3 regions of the Granulosicoccus antarcticus IMCC3135 genome follow, and region 2 is predicted to be linked to each of the others. Evidence: riboswitches for the same ligand, from Rfam matches in the RefSeq annotation. Region 2 holds a riboswitch; each other region holds the start of a gene.

What was found. A riboswitch is a leader RNA that binds a small molecule or an ion and turns the genes downstream of it on or off. The one in region 2 is predicted to bind cobalamin.
Region 1: another riboswitch for cobalamin. It lies ahead of cobG (precorrin-3B synthase); the one in region 2 lies ahead of IMCC3135_RS23210 (FecCD family ABC transporter permease).
Region 3: another riboswitch for cobalamin. It lies ahead of IMCC3135_RS24030 (TonB-dependent receptor); the one in region 2 lies ahead of IMCC3135_RS23210 (FecCD family ABC transporter permease).

Annotation. Positions count from the first base shown of each region.
Region 1 covers NZ_CP018632.1:2,024,419-2,029,870, reverse strand. Annotated here, with positions in the region: gene IMCC3135_RS08785 (precorrin-2 C(20)-methyltransferase) at 1-614, opposite strand, end outside; gene IMCC3135_RS08780 (precorrin-8X methylmutase) at 611-1,240, opposite strand; gene cobG (precorrin-3B synthase) at 1,230-2,414, opposite strand; cobalamin riboswitch at 2,639-2,878, opposite strand; gene IMCC3135_RS08770 (extracellular solute-binding protein) at 3,149-4,195, opposite strand; gene IMCC3135_RS08765 (ABC transporter permease) at 4,332-5,132, opposite strand; gene IMCC3135_RS08760 (ABC transporter permease) at 5,125-5,452, opposite strand, start outside.
Region 2 covers NZ_CP018632.1:5,355,557-5,361,008, reverse strand. Annotated here, with positions in the region: gene IMCC3135_RS23215 (VWD domain-containing protein) at 1-1,727, shown strand, start outside; cobalamin riboswitch at 1,883-2,023, shown strand; gene IMCC3135_RS23210 (FecCD family ABC transporter permease) at 2,194-3,225, shown strand; gene IMCC3135_RS23205 (ABC transporter ATP-binding protein) at 3,225-4,058, shown strand; gene IMCC3135_RS23200 (ABC transporter substrate-binding protein) at 4,055-5,173, shown strand; gene IMCC3135_RS23195 (tannase/feruloyl esterase family alpha/beta hydrolase) at 5,298-5,452, opposite strand, start outside.
Region 3 covers NZ_CP018632.1:5,540,524-5,545,975, forward strand. Annotated here, with positions in the region: gene IMCC3135_RS24015 (nucleotidyltransferase family protein) at 1-353, opposite strand, end outside; gene IMCC3135_RS24020 (LegC family aminotransferase) at 677-1,825, opposite strand; gene IMCC3135_RS24025 (NAD-dependent 4,6-dehydratase LegB) at 1,818-2,801, opposite strand; cobalamin riboswitch at 2,944-3,151, shown strand; gene IMCC3135_RS24030 (TonB-dependent receptor) at 3,279-5,300, shown strand; gene IMCC3135_RS24035 (hypothetical protein) at 5,392-5,452, shown strand, end outside.

The sequences.
Region 1 (5,452 bases), 3.3 Mb from region 2:
GCGCTAGTCAGTGCGCGGTAAACGCGAGGTAGATTGCGACCCATCTTCATGATGACAAGAGCGTCATCACCAGTAGCACGGCGGGTCAGCTCCTCCTCACTCAGCGTTGCCATCAGCACCGTGAGTACATCGTCACCCCAGGTGATGGGAATGTCCGTGGCAGTCCAGCAACCCGACATACCGGTGATTCCCGGCACGATATCCACCTCCACCTGGCCCTGCAGACGACTGTGTAGATGCATGAACGAGCCGTAGAAGAAGGGATCGCCTTCACACAGCACGATCACATCTGTCTCACCACACAAAGACAATAGCTGTGCTGTCCAATGTTCGTAGAAAGCCGCCAGCTGCTGCTTGTAATCGTCACCTGAAAAACACAATTCGGTCGTCACCGGATATTCCATTGGGAACTCGGTGACGTCTGAACGCAATAGCCCATCGACGATGCTGCGTGCCTGCCCCGCACGCCCGCGCTTGCGAAAGTAGGCAACATGGCTGGCATTACGCACCAACCTGTCAGCCTTCACGCTCATCAAGTCAGGATCGCCTGGCCCAAGCCCTACGCAAGTTACCTTGCCACGTAGCGTTGTGCCTGCAGTGTCTGTGGCCTTCATTGTGCGGTGCTTGCCAGTGCATTCACGGCAGCAACCGTGACGGCAGAGCCACCGAGCCTGCCGCGTACGGTCAACGCGGGTACCGGCAAGTCCTGCATCAGAGCCAGCTTGGATTCAACGGCACCGACAAAACCCACCGGGCAACCAATGATAGCGGCAGGCCGAGGGCAGCTTGGATCCTGGAGCATGTTCAGTAAATGAAATAGCGCAGTAGGTGCATTACCGATGGCAACGACAGCTCCCTGTAGATGCTCTCGCCACAGCTCCAGAGCGGCTGCCGAACGTGTGTTGGATTGTACTCTGGCAAGTTCCAGTACGGCCGGATCATGCAAGGTGCAGATAACGGCATTGTCCGCGGGTAGGCGAGCACGGGTAATGCCCTCTGAAATCATGCGGGCATCACACAGTATGGGCGCGCCTGCTTGCAGTGCACCACGTGCAGCGTTTACCAGACCCGGTGAGAATTCTATATCACGCTCAAGTCCAACAAGCCCGGCCGCGTGAATCATGCGAACAGCCACCGGCTCTTCATCCGCACTGAATCTGGACAGTTGCGCTTCGCTGCGAATAATGGCGAAGCTCTTCGTGTAGATGGCAGCGCCATTGGTTTGGTAACTATGCACCATTTTCAGGGAAATCCAGTAGATATTCAGGGGTGGAGGTAATCTGTTCTGCGCGCAAACCAACGCGCACTGGCTGATCGCAGGCTTTGCCATTACGAATCAACTTGTATTCGTCAGGCGCTGTTGCCACCAGCGTAATCGCCGCTGATGACGGGTGTGCACAGCCTTTGATGCAGCCTGCAACATGCAGCCGTTCACCATGGGCAAGCTGCGCAGCCAACGATCTGGCGATACCCAGGGTAGATGAATGGGCCTGTGCACAACCTGGCGCGCCGGTGCAGGCAAAGACATTCAAACGCGGGTCACCAGCACGCAAGCCAACACCTGCGGCCGCACCGTCGCCCACTCCCTCTATCAAGATCATTCGCCAGGGTGTCAGGCGCAAATTGCCCAGCGGAGCCAGGGTGTAAAGATCCTCGCTCTTCAGGAGGCCGAACTCTGGTGCCACTAGCCAGCCCTGAGCATGCTTTCCAGGTTCCGGGCGGCAAGCAAGACCAGGGGCTGCGAGCACTTCATGGAACTCAGCGGGTAGCGTAGCGCCGCTGGCCAGAAACGAAGCCATGCGACCGCGGCCTTGCGGCGCACCTTCATGATCCAGAAACCAGTGAGCCAGCCTCATCGCTGTATCGGCAGCGGTAGCAATACTGACTCGTGCCCCCGAGCCCATACCATCGGCAAGGCACATCAGCTCCCCATCAGCTGAATGCTGAATGCGAATGTCAGCTGATGTTCCAGTTAGCACTGGCGTTGCCCCACAGTCCACCGCAAAACCGAACTTGGCCGGCAACGTTGGCGCACCCGGCTTATCCAGTGCTTGTATCAGTCGAGCGCCAACCTGATGACTTACGTCTCCATCAATCCAGAATGGGGTGAAGACCAGATTGCGACGTCGCTCAGAATCAATACTGACATCAACAAGGTCGAGCTTCATCAGGGATTTGATCAGCGCTGCGTGCTCACTTGCCCTGATACCACGCATTTGAAGATTGGCACGTGATGTCAGACTGATCTGGCCAATCCCGTATTCTTGTGCCAGTTCGCCTAGCGCGATAGCTTGTGGCTGACTCAAACGAGCATACGGCGGGCGAATGCGCACAATCAATCCATCAGCCGCCGCCATTGGCTGCAGTGCGCCAGGACAGGCTCCGTGAATTAGCGGCTTGTTCGACGCATCCATTCGAAAGCTCCAACTGATGAATACCAAAGAAGCCGGGGATAACGTATGACGGATTGTTATTGCAGTACTGACGTCAGGATCGCAGGTTTCTTGCCTGTACGAAGCATTGCCAGCAAAGCCCTGTGCTTACCCGGAACTCATCTGGCAGTCTTGCACCGCCAAAATCGCGAACCATTGAACGCACTGATCTGCACAATCGGCCCTGCCCTCACCCCGGAGCAATAACTGAACACTGTTGTCGGGCAGGTCTTCTGGCTCACCTTCATCCGGGCATTGTCACCTTCCCAAGAGCGTGATTGATAGCTCTCAGTGGTGCACGACAAACCCGTCAGGCTTACAGCAGCGGGGGCTGCACCGGAATAACCAGTACGATCAGCACTCAATGCTGACAATATTGGCGTCACCGGTTTCCCATTTCACCATGACCCACATGTGGCCACAGAACCCGAACGCGATGGAAGTTATCACCCTCTCGCCGCTGGGTCAATGGGGAGTGCACCAAGCGATCAAACTCGCCCCCGGTTTAGTGGAGACGCCGCAGCCCTCTAGCAAGATGGTGCAAAAGGTTGATTTGACGCAAATCATGAAGGTTGGCGCACTCTAGCCATCAACTAGCCATCAAGTTGCACTCAGCTGAAATTCCAGAAGCAAACCGGGCAAGACGATTGTTTGCGCGTCTTGCCCGTTGTTTTCATGATCAAACAGATGCTGAGACTGACAGTATCCGCAATTCCCTACTTGCTGATATCCGTCCAGATCCGTGCATACAGATCATTCACTTCTACCGGGCACACCGCCAGGAATGCACCGGATGCTTCAAGCTCTGGTGGCACGCTCAATTCTGGAGCGGTTTTCAGCTCTTCGGACAGATATTCGTCCGACCCCTTGATGCCGTTGGCGTATTTGGCAAAGTTGGAAATCATGGCGGCATTCTCCGGATCCATGATGAAGTTCTGAAACAGTTTTGCATTACCAGGATTCTTTGCATCCACAAGTACGGCTGCGCTATCCATGAAATAGGCAAAACCTTCTTTAGGAAAACCGAAGCGTACATCCGGGTTCTTTTCACGAGCACGCATAGCGGCGCCATTCCAGTAAAAAGCGGCGGCGTAATCGCGGCTGGCAAATTTCTCAATGGTGCCGTAGTCCATGGCAATCCACTTGGTTTTGGCTTCTACAAGCTTGTCGCGAACAGTGCGCAGAAACTCCTTGTCATCAGTACACCACTCTCCACCCAGATACTTGATAGCGCTGTACATGACGTCCGTCATTTCTGGCGCCACATTGACCTTGCCAATCAACTCTTCAGGTGGATCCAGAAAGATGGAAGAGGTATTGATGTCACCGTCATATACAGAAGTATCGACAACGGTACCAATCAAACCCCACTGCCACGGCACGGAATAGTGACGACCTTCGTCCCAATCCACACCGGTCCACCGATCTTCCATATTCTTGAAGTTCTCCATTTGATCAGGCCGTGTCTCCAGCAGCAAACCTTCACCAATCCAGATATGCATATACGGTGCTGAGGGAACGACGATATCAAACCCATGCCCACCGGCACGTACCTTCGCCAGCGCCGTGTCGTTGGAATCGTAGTCTGTAATGGTGACTTTTACATCGTAGGTTTTCTCGAACTTTTCGATCAACTCGGGGCTGGTGTAATTGCCCCAGTTGAATATGTTCAATTCCCCTGCTGCCTGGGCTGGACCTGTCATCAAAAGGCAGGCCGCCATCAAAGTCGTGACGGGGCCGGTAGAGCATAGTTGGCGAAACATGTACGTCTCCTGTCGTTGAATCGGTAACGTTGACGATAACGGGCAAAGTCAGGGATTTGATTCAGACCCGCTCATTTAACATTCAATTGGCTCACGCGCAGCATTGCCAGCACATCGGTTTTACAACACGCTTCTGTCAATTTCTTTTCCGGCTTAACAAAAAGAATCCTGTCACGATCACTACGGAAAAGGCAAGAAATATAGTGGAAATAGCGTTGATTTCAGGGGTGACAACCCGGCGTAGCTGTCCGAGCATATACGTCGGCAGTGTCTCCTGACCACCTGATTTGACAAACTCGGTGATGACAACATTATCCAGTGAAATAACGAAGGCGAGCATGAAGCCCGCAATGATGCCTGGCCGTAACAAAGGTAGAGTCACATGCAAAAAACCACGCCACGGCGTTGCGTAGAGGTCGGCGGCAGCCTGCTCCAGAGTCAGATCCATGCCTTGTAACCGCCCCCGAATTGGCAGGTAGGCAAATGGAATGCAGAAAGCGGTGTGTGCTGCCATCAGAAAGCCTATACCCGAATAACCGGTCCACACCTTGATACGAGAGAATACGATCAGCAAAGACACGGCTGTGACAATCTCCGGGACCATCAGCGGCTGATTGATGAGCGCATATTTGAAACTCAGCCCGGGGTAAGGCTGTGTACGAGTGGTCGCCAGTGCAGCAAGGGTGGCAACCACAGTTGCAATACTGGCGGCAACTATAGCAACCAGCGCCGAGCGTAATGCAGCGTCTTGAATCGCATCGTTGTTCCATGCCGAGACAAACCAGCGCAACGAGAAGCCTTCCCACAACGCAATGGAAGTACCCGCATTAAAGGCATAAACAACCAGTGTTGCAATGGGCAGGTATAGCAGAAAAAAACAGAACATCGCAATGGTTGCAAAACCCGGCTGCGAACGGATATTGAATGCTCTAGCCACGACGCGTCTCCGACTTGCCGACGTTACGAACATAGACCATCAGGGCCAGCATGACCACCACCATCAGAGTGACAGAAATGGCAGCCCCTAGTGGCCAGTTGCGACCGGGTCCGAATTGAAGCTCGATCAGGTTGCCCAGCATCATGTTCTTGCCACCTCCGAGTACACGCGGGGTCACATAGGCCCCCAGTGCAGGAATGAAGACCAGAATGGAGCCTGCAATTATGCCGGGCTTGACCAGTGGCACAATGACATGCCACAGCACTCGAAATTGATTGGCGTACAGATCATAGGCTGCCTCTACAAGACGGAAGTCAAGC
Region 2 (5,452 bases):
AACATAACGCGTCTGTTGCATTGAATATCCCTGCAAATGGTGCTGGCAACCTTGAAACTGACACTGCTTTGGACCGTTATCGATTGGCCGATGCTGTCGGAGAGCCACAGCTGTTGCAGTTGCGTACTCCATGTGATGGCGCTGTATCGATAAGTGCAATTGTACGAACCGAATCTGGTTCGCAGCAAGAAATATTATTATCGTGTGAAAGTTCGGCTTTCATTAATTCTGATGTGGCAGAGATCGATGTCTACAGTGCCGCTGGTGATGCGACGAATTACACGTTTGATTTGATCACGCCGGCGACGCTCGATCTTGGTGTACTGCCGCTGGGCCAGCTGGTCGAGGGGCAACTTGCAAACAATGAAGTGGCGGTGGGTACATTGCCCTCAGCTGCCGGCAACACAGTCTATCTTGGCTCTGAGGCTGGGGCCGACTGTGATGTAGTTTGGCGAGTATTGGATTCGACTAATGAACCCGTCATTGACTTTGCATCTATATGTCAGGATCTGGGATTGCTTGAATTGACAGAATCGCGGACACCCTTTCGTGTGCAGATTTTTGGTAGCACCCTGGGTGGAAATTATGCGTTAACCATTCGTGAGCCACTACAGGAAATCCTGAATGAGAATGTTCCGATAGCAGGAGCTGCCACACTTTCTGCACCGTCAACGGTTGGTCAAGGTGCTGTCTTTGCTGTCAGCTGGACTGGGCCTGGAAATCCTCGTGATTTCATTGCTATCGCTGATGTCGGCGCCTTTCCGTCAAGCTATTCGAATTTCAGCTATCCGACTCCGGATTCTGATTCGGTAACGTTGACGGCACCCGGTGCCACAGGGACGTACGAGATACGATATGTACTGGATCCTGCTTTGCAATCAGAAAACCCGATTGTGGCAGCAGTGACTCTAGAGGTTGTTGAATCCACAGTCACATTAACGGCACCTGAGGCGGCTCCAGCGGGTTCCGATATTGTGATTCAGTGGAGTGGTCCAAACAATCCACGAGATTATATTGCGCTGGCAGAGCCAGGTGCGGCAGCGGGCTCTTACGAGACCTATGAGTATTTACAAGAGGGCTCGAATGAAGTTGAGTTGACCTTATCTGTTCCTCCCGGGGATTACGAACTTCGTTACATCGTTGATTCAGATAGCCAGATATTATTCAGATTGCCTATAACAGTCACAACTGTTACTGCGACGGTTACGGCGCCCGGCACGGCTCCGGCCGGATCGACTATCGCGGTTGAGTGGGTAGGCCCAATGAATGACAGAGACTACATATCACTGTCAGATGCGGGCGCCTCCCCAGGCAGTTATCGGACTTTTAGCTACCTGGAGGAAGGGACTGGTAGCGTGGCATTGACGGTGCCGGGAATACCGGGTAACTATGAGATTCGATATGTCATAGACAACAACAATCAGGTACTGGCATCGGTTCCGATTACTGTCACCAGCGTGTCAGCTTCCCTGTCTGCGCCCTCAACGGTCGCTAGTGGAAGTACGTTTGATGTTCAGTGGACAGGTCCAGCCAATAATCGGGACTATATCGCCATTGCAATCGAAGGCGATGGCCTGAACAGCTATGAGAGCTTCCGGTATGTGCAAGCTGGTGTTGATACGCTGCAATTCAGCGCACCTTCCGCCGCAGGCAATTACGAAATCCGATATATCATCGATACCGACAGACAGCTATTAGCCAGCATTCCACTTGTTGTTGCCGAATGAGTCTTACAACAGAAGTCGTTCTGAGCTGACTACTCACACTTCAATCAGCTTGTCCGCAAGCAGGTCAGGCTGATTGATTCCGAACTTGTCACTCTGGTTGACGAAGACTGAGTCGTTTCCGTTAATGACATCATCGCCTGGTCATTCTTTGCCCGCGCAAATGCTACTATAGTTGTTCGAAAATGTAATTCGTGCGCAGGGAAAGTCCGGTCAAAATCCGGCGCTGACCCGCAACGGTAGGCTGATCGTTTTCACGATCGGCGAGCCCGAATGCCTGCGGCGAGTTTTATTACCCCCATTAGTCGCCGTGGTCTGCGTCGTGGGCTACGCAAGCGCTGTCGTGGCGTTAGTGTTGCCTTGTCGCTCATTGTCGGTTTTTGAGCGCGATATGGCCATAGCTTCTGAAATCACGGTCTCGTCGACCCATCACGGTTCGAGGCAAATACGTACGACCGGACTTCTCGATGTGAACGCAGTCCCTGTGGTGGTGGTCGCTCTGATTGCAACTCTTGCGATCTCGATGATTCTAGCGATTGGCATAGGTGCTGTTGCCGTGACACCTGGAACAATCTGGGACATCATAATCGGCAAACTTCTGGGCCAGGAAGAGATCGATGGCATACCCCGCAACGTGGTCCAGATCGTATGGGAGCTGCGTGCACCCCGAGTAGTTCTGGCGGCTATCCTTGGAGCTGCACTATCGGTTGTAGGCGTAGCAATGCAGGTGTTGGTCCGCAATCCGCTGGCCGATCCTTATGTGCTCGGTGCTTCGTCTGGCGCATCAGTCGGTGCAACACTGGTGATCCTGTTCGGTAGCTTCGGATTAGGTAGTTTGGGTATTTCGCTTGCCGCATTCGTGACGTCGGCGTTGACAATGGCCGTCGTGTACTTGATTGCTCAGGAGGGTGGCCGATTGACACCGATGCGCCTTGTGCTTTCGGGCGTTGTAATTGGTTATGTGCTGTCGGCGATTACCAGTCTTCTGGTGTTCTGGGGTGATCCTCGTGCTGCTCAACAAGTGCTTTTCTGGCTGCTCGGTGGCCTGGGGCGAGCTCGCTGGGCCGTGCTCTGGCTACCTGCCACGGTGCTTTTAGTGGTGGCGTTGCGGATGATGATGATCTCGCGTCAACTTGACGCCATGCATGCGGGTGACGAGGCAGCGACCACTCTGGGCGTGCCCATCGCCTGGCGTCGAGCGGAGTTGTTTGTGATTACAGCCTTGTTGACTGGTGTGATGGTTGCCATCAGCGGCGCGGTCGGGTTCATCGGCTTGGTTATCCCACATATTACCCGGCTACTGGTCGGTGGCCTGCATGTTCGTGTCGTGCCGATCTCATTGTTGTTTGGTGCTCTCTTCATGGTTTGGGTCGACGTCTTCGCCCGATGGCTGATTGCACCGCAGGAGATTCCTGCCGGGGTCCTGACAGCGATTATCGGTGGCCCATTGTTCCTGGCGCTGATGCGCCGTCGAGGACGTACACAACGGGGACTCGGTTGATGCATATTGACATTGATGCATTGCGTGTTCGGGTTGGGCAGCAGTTGTTGATTGATGGTCTCGACCTGACGATTGAAGCTGGGAGCTTTGTGGGTCTTGTCGGGCCGAATGGCAGTGGCAAATCAACCCTCATCAAGGCTATTTCACGAGTGCTGCGCTCGGAGTCCGGATGTGTGCTTTTCGACGGGGCCGATATTCTCCGCCAGTCGAGCAGCATGGTGGCCCGCCAGCTTGCCGTTGTTGCACAGGAGGCGCCAACCGAGATCGAGATGACGGTGTCCGAGATGGTCATGTTGGGCCGACTTCCATACCAGAGAGCGTTTGGTGGTGCATCGAGGACAGATGTGGCGATCGCCTATGCAGCCATGGCGACTGCTGGGGTGGAGTATCTTGCTGATCGCAACTGGCAGACACTGTCAGGTGGTGAGAAGCAAAGGGCGCTGTTTGCCCGCGCTCTCACCCAGCAGAGCGCCGTACTGATGCTCGACGAGCCAACAAATCACCTGGACATTCGCTACCAGTTGGATTTGCTGGCGACTGTGCGACGGCTCGGTGCGACGACTATTGCGGCGCTCCACGATCTGAACCTTGCAGCCCGCTACTGCGACAAGGTCATTGTCCTGTCTGAAGGTGCTGTCGTTGCATTTGGTTCTCCGGATGCCGTTCTTACCGATGAAGTGCTCGCCCCGATATTGCAGGTTCACGTCGACTCGGTCATACATCCTCGCACGGGTGAGACACAACTTGTTTTCTCACCGATTACCGGCGATTCCGTCGCCCCTTCCACCTCGCCACATACTCGCCAATTTACTGAAGGAGAGCTACGCCCTTGACTATCAGACTTACACCTCATCGCTACAGCAGTGCAATTGCGGTGATCATATTCTTCATGGCAAGTGGAGGCCATGCTGACGATTCGATTGTGCCAACCTCAGGCAGCATTACCGGACTGCCTGCGGTCAGTTTCGATTACACGTGGCCCGATGCCGAGCTGCCAGCAGATTATTACCCTGTGACGGTGCACTCCTGCGGCGAGGGTGTGACTTTTGAGGCAGCTCCTGAGCGTGCTGTCGTCAACGATGACAACATGATCGAGTTGATGTTCGCCCTTGGCCTGACGGAGCACATGTCAGCTTACTCCGCCGCAGGGCCTCGGCTTCGACTGGCAGCGTTTAAAGATGATTATGCGGCTGTGACCTCGCTCGGTGATGACTACTTCAAGCTGGAACCACTTCTTGGTGCAAACCCGGATTTTGTATTTTCCGGTTGGAACTACGGCTTCAGCGAAGATGGCGTCAGTCCGGCGATCCTCGCTGACTTTGGAATCAATAGCTATGTACTCAACGAATCATGCCGTCGAATCAATAATAGCCTTACTCCCGCAACGATTGATGAATGGTACGACGATGTCAGAAATATCGGCACCATCTTCGGAGTCCCTGATAGAGCCGAAGCGCTTATTGCTCACTGGGAAGGTCGCCTTGCCCGGGTCGCTGAGCGCCTACCTGACACTGATCCGGTGCCTGTGTTCAGTTACGGTTTCGGTGATGATGCCCCTGGTGGCGGTCTTGGCCTGACTATCGTCTCTGAGCTTTACCGACGAGCCGGCGCTATTAACGTTTTCGAAGACTTGCTCGAGATGTGGGGCTCGGTCAGCTGGGAAGCGTTCGTCGATGCGAAGCCGGAATTCATTGTGATCACCGATTATGGTAGCGCTGGCGCCGGTCAGAGCGGCGATGAAAAGATGGCGTTCCTGAGCTCTGTTGATGGCATTGACGAAGTACCTGCCATCGCCAATCAGCGCTACCTTGTTTTACCGCAGGAAGCTGTTAACCCCGGAATTCGTATCATTGATGGCATTGAGGCTCTAGCCGCCGATCTTTACCCTGCCCAGTTTGCTGATCTGGTCGGAACTCCCGGCTTTGGCTTATCTCCAACGTCGGACTGATTCGTCTCACCAGGGGAACGGTAAACGACCACCCCGTTTCAGGCTGGTCGTTTATCCGGGACAGTTCGAACTTGCCTCAGAGGGCGGCGCTGAATGTCTCTGAGACAAGGGTACTTAGCCGTTCTCAGGGTTGGCTACAGGAAAAGTTCTCTGCAGCGTTTACGTCACCATTGCCAGAGTAGGTTGCAATGGCTGGGAACGGGCATAGCGGCCGAGTCATGGCCTCAATGCCTGTCTCTGTGTTGGCTTCACGAGTGGCGATCGGCGTGTTGGCAACGC
Region 3 (5,452 bases), 180 kb from region 2:
CCTCCAGCCATCAGCAATACCGGATTTGCCAGCTTCTGCTCGAACATCTGATCCTGCAGCATTTTCATGTCCACTACACAGCCCCACCGATCGACGATAGGCATATGCAGCAGCTTCTTGCGCTTCATTTCAAGGAAGATTGCCCCGCGGCTGGCATCGATACCTGCAGTAGTCGGAGATGTATTCATTAACTGACCCACAAGAGTATCCATACCCATCCGTTTCAACAAACCACGCCGGATGTCACCATCGGTGATAGTTCCCAACAAACGATTCGCATCGTCAACCACCAGTGCAATCCTGGTTGCTTCTTGATCCAGGAGCTTGATAGCTGAATGCATATCGTCTTGCATCGACAGCTTTACTCTTTTCCAGTCATACATTACATAAGTACCTCATTCGCTGTGCTCCAAGGGCACTCAACTCTGGTCAAACTCGCATTGGCGAGTAGGATCGTTTCTGCGGAATGGCTGATCTCTCAGCTTATAAAAATAGCCTGTCATCAGGCAGGCCTTGATCGGACTTCGGCCCTATTTACACTCAAGTTGTGTTCCGTAAATGCTTCTCGGACGACAAAGTCACCACAAGCAGACACAAGTACACGTATCACCTCAACGTTGCCCATTCAGCAAGAATCGGAAAACTGAACGCCCTCCCTACTCTGGTGCTCCAGCACTTACCAGCCATGTGGCACACTACTGGGCAGATTCAGGATATGCGCTGCTGCCCACTGCGTATTCTCAAGCGTTCCGTGCAGACAATGCTCATACATGCTCAATCTGTGCATCGGCACCCAGACAGGTCTGCTGAGAACACCCTGACGACAGGTATATTCAAGAAGCTGGTCGCGCTCTTCGACTGAATTGCATATCAACGCATTCAACCAGTGATTCGCCTGTGTACCAGGCTGTTCTGCAATCATGTCCCTATCGTTTTCATGACTCCACTGAAGGTAATTATTCGCCAACTTGCGTTTGCACATCAGTGCATGTTCCAGTGAGGCAAACTGAGCGATACCCAGAGCCGCATTAAGATTAGGCAATCGGTAGTTGAAGCCGACCTCGTCATGGAGCCACTTCAAGGGTTCGGTGACTCTGGCTGTTGTAGTCAGATGCCTAACTCGTTTGGCCAGCTCAGCATCATTGGTCAGAACCATGCCGCCGCCACCGGTGGTCATGATCTTGTTCCCGTTGAAGCTCAACACACCCAGATTGCCTGCGACACCACAATGCACGCCTGTATGCCAACTGCCCAACGCCTCGGCACTATCCTCTACAAGCTGAAGACCGTGTGCCAGGCAAAGCTGCGCAATCTGGTGAATCGATGCCGGAAATCCGAATGTATGCATCGGCATGCACACAGGAATACGTCGGTTTGTCTCTATATGCCAGCAACAGCCGTCATCTCGCAGTTCTGTCTGACTTTCCAGAAATTCCTGTAGTGCCGCTGGCGCCAGACCCAGACTTTGTCGATCTACGTCAATGAACACAGGCTCTGCACCACAATAGGATATGGCGTTACAGGTGGCCACAAAACTCAGTGACTGTGTCAAGACAAGATCCCCCGGAATCACCCCGGCAACCAGTAAGCTGACATGCAAGGCGCTAGTACCGTTGACTGTCGCGATCCCATGAGCAGCACCGGCATACGATGCGATCAGTTGTTCGAACTCATCGACACACTGACCGACACTGGACACCATGCCAGAGTCGATAACCTCAATCAGTGCCTGTCTGTCCCTCTCACCAAATCTGGGTTCATGCAAACCGATGGAATTGCTCTGATCAAACTGCTGTCTGACGAAATCAACCAGACTGTCAAACATGGTAGAGCTCGGCCCGGTAACGTTTCAGGTTATCTGGCTCGATTAGCCAATCAATGGTTCTTTGCAGACCCTCGCGGATAGCGATCTGGGGACTATGACCTGTCATGCCTATCATCTTCGAGTTGTCACACACCAGGCGATGCACCTCGGATGCAGCGGGACGCAATCGATTCTCATCGACGACGAAACGCGTATCACTGCCCATCAGCTCGCGGATCAACTCCAGCGTATCCTGTATGGAAATCTCGGTATTGGAACCGATATTGACGGTTTCGCCAATCGATGCATCACTACGAGCCAGTGCCAAAAAGCCGCGACAGGTATCGTCAACGTAGTTGAAATCCCGCGTTGGTGACAAATCACCGAGCTGAATTTCAGCCTTGTCAGCAGCAATCTGACAAATAATCGCCGGTATGACGGCTCTGGCCGACTGCCGCGGCCCGTAAGTATTGAACGGTCGGGCAATCGTCAGTGGCAGCTCGAAAGAGTGATGAAAGCTCAAGGCCATGGCATCGGCGGCAATCTTGGATGCACTGTAAGGCGACTGTGCCTGCAAGGGATGCTGCTCATCAATGGGCACATAGCGAGCGGTGCCATAGACCTCACTCGTAGATGTATGAATAACCCGGCCAACCTGGTTATCCATCGAGGCCTGACAAATATTCAGCGTGCCGCCGGCATTGGTATCCAGATAGCTACCCGGGGCGATATATGAATACGGAATGGCAATCAGAGCCGCCAGATGAAAGACGACGTCGATATCTCGCGTCAGAACGCGACAGAAGTTCGAATCACGGATATCGCCACTGACAACTTCGAGATTGTCAGGCGGCGTTATCGAGTCCAGCCACCCCCACGACCCCAGGGAGTTGTACTGGACCAGCGCACGTACCGTGTAGCCTTCGCGCAGCAGCAGTTCGGTCAGATGTGAACCGATAAATCCATCTGCACCCGTTACTAGCGCACGCTTGTTCATATATCTTCAGCAGCATAAGGAAATCAACAGGTGAGAACTGCGGTCGCCGCAGGCATCCGGATTCACACCACCAACCAGAGCTCAATCACGAAACATGCCTCGGCATCCCGTGGTAGCGTTCGGTGTAACCCCAACTGGTGTATGCTGTCGCCTGTCGCAAGGTTCTGACAAAGATGAAAAGGGAACGAGGTGTCATTCCTCGGCTGCCCCCGCAACTGTAAGTAACGCGTTTCGCTATTGACCCACTGGATGCAATATATATCTGGGAAGGGAGCGAAGACCCTTTCGCTGGTGAACACCAGCATTGGACAGTTACAAGCCAGGAGACCTGCCAGGCGATACGTCTTTTACCAATCTGGCGGGGTGTCAGTGGAAATTGAGATGCAGTTTGCGCTTCAGCACTTCGTGCCAGCCCAGATGCCAGTATCTCTCTGACCTGCTCAAACCCCACTCGGTACAACCTGAGGTAACGCGGGGTTGCGTTCCAGTAAATCGATCAAAGAATCCATAGCCACTTCTGCCAGCTCTCGCCCGCCTGTTCTGGCTGGCCTGCTGTTGCTCGCCTTTCCCTGGGCGAGTACCGGACTGGTCTACGCAGAAGCAGATACCACTCTGGGCACGGTTGAGGCCATTGGCGAACTGCCCTACCGTACGGGCAATGTGATCAGTGAAGAGAGCACAGCCAGCCGCAGCCGGGTTGAACGGGTGGAGTTGGAACGCTCACCCAACGCTCTGGCCGCCGTGCTGGCGCGCGAAAGCGGTGTGCAGTATCGTCAATCAGGAGGTTTTGGCAGTTTCTCCAGTGTCAGTATTCGCGCGGCAACGGGTGCACAGACAGCGGTGTATCTCGATGGTGTATTGCTCAACAATGGCGGTAATCCGGTCGTGGATTTCTCCACGCTCGAGATGCTCAATCTGGGCTCAGTCGACATCTATCGCGGCAGTACGCCCATGCAACTTGGGCATGCGGGTATCGGTGGAGCCATCAATCTCAATAGTCTGCAAGCCTCCAAGGTCAATGCCACCCGAATCCGTCTGGGTGTGGGCAGCCTGTCGCTGGCCGGGCTACAGCTCTCGCATCAATCGCGACATGGCGCCTGGGATGTAGCCGCTGCAATCAGTCATCGACAAAGCGATAACGATTTCCGGTTCACCAATAAAAATGGTACGCCACTCAATACCGAGGACGACACAGACGAAAAGCGCAACAATGCCGATGCCAGGCGAACCTCAGCCCTGCTGCGCATGGGCTATCAGCAAAACAAGAATGCCCGTACCGATCTGACCATCCAAGTGTCAGCTCGCGAACTGGGAGTACCGGAATGGGGCAACAACCCTGACAATGTTGCCAGTTACGACACGGCTGCCAGCCAATTCCAGCTATCACAGATCCTTGATGGTCTGGGTAACTGGAACAGTCGTCACAACATCTACTGGCATACGAATTCCGCTCAATATCAGGACCTTGAGAGTCAGGTCGGATTGGGCGCGCAGGATAGCGACAACCAGACCAACACCCTGGGTGCCAAGACCTATTGGGAACACTTGGGTGATGCAGGCACATTGGGCTTGTCTCTGGATCTACGCCAGGAAAAACTGGACTCCACCGATGGGTTGGATGAATCAGCAGCCTTCGATGCGCGTCGCCAGAGCAGCCTTGCCACCGTGCATTATGTGTGGTTCGATTCCACCGATACCTGGTCGCTGACACCTGCCTTGCGATGGCAGCACAACAGCCTTGATGGTTCACAGGCAAGCACATCACAAGAGTTGCATGAATATTCCAGCGACTCGAATACAGGACTACAAATCGGACTGGCCTATCGACCCACAAGCCTGATCACCGTCACAGGAAATGCCGGCAGCTTCTATCGTGAACCCTCGTTCGGCGAGCTCTACGGCTCCATCGGTCTGGTCAATGGAAACCCTGAATTGAAACCGGAAAATGGTATCAACCTGGACGTCGGCATACAGTTCAGAACTGATGACATGAGCCTGAGCAGCACACTGTTCGGCAGCGAACGTGATGAGCTGATTGTGACGTCATTTAACGCCCGTGGTATTGGTGAACCCACCAATGCCGGTGCGGCACGTGTCATCGGAATTGAACTGGCTGGCGAACTGGCACTAACCCCAAAAATTCAGCTGCGTAGCAACATGACATGGCAATCTCCCAAAAGTCGCGACACAGCCGAAGGCTTTCGCGACAAATATCTGCCTGGTGAATCTCAGTTCTCCTTGTATGGTCGTATCCAGTATCAACCCTCTGCTGTCACGCTCTGGTATGAACTGGATATCCAGAAAAAACGCTTCTACGACAGAGCCAATATCCTGCCCGCAGCCGACAGTGAGCAACATTCAATCGGTATCGACTGGTCTCAAGACCAATGGCAAACCACCCTTGGCATACATAATATCAGTGACGACAATATCGAGGACTTCAACGGGTATCCCAAACCTGGTCGTACCTGGTCATTGTCGATTACACGCAACTTGTAGCATTACCAGCTGAAGCTGCAAGATTATCTCTTTTTATAAAACAGTACCCTCACGACCAAGCCAACCGCAACCAAAGAATCCCGGATTTTCCATGAAGACAATCAAAAGCACCAGCAAGTGGCCAATCGCCATTGCAAGAACCTCCATCGCTG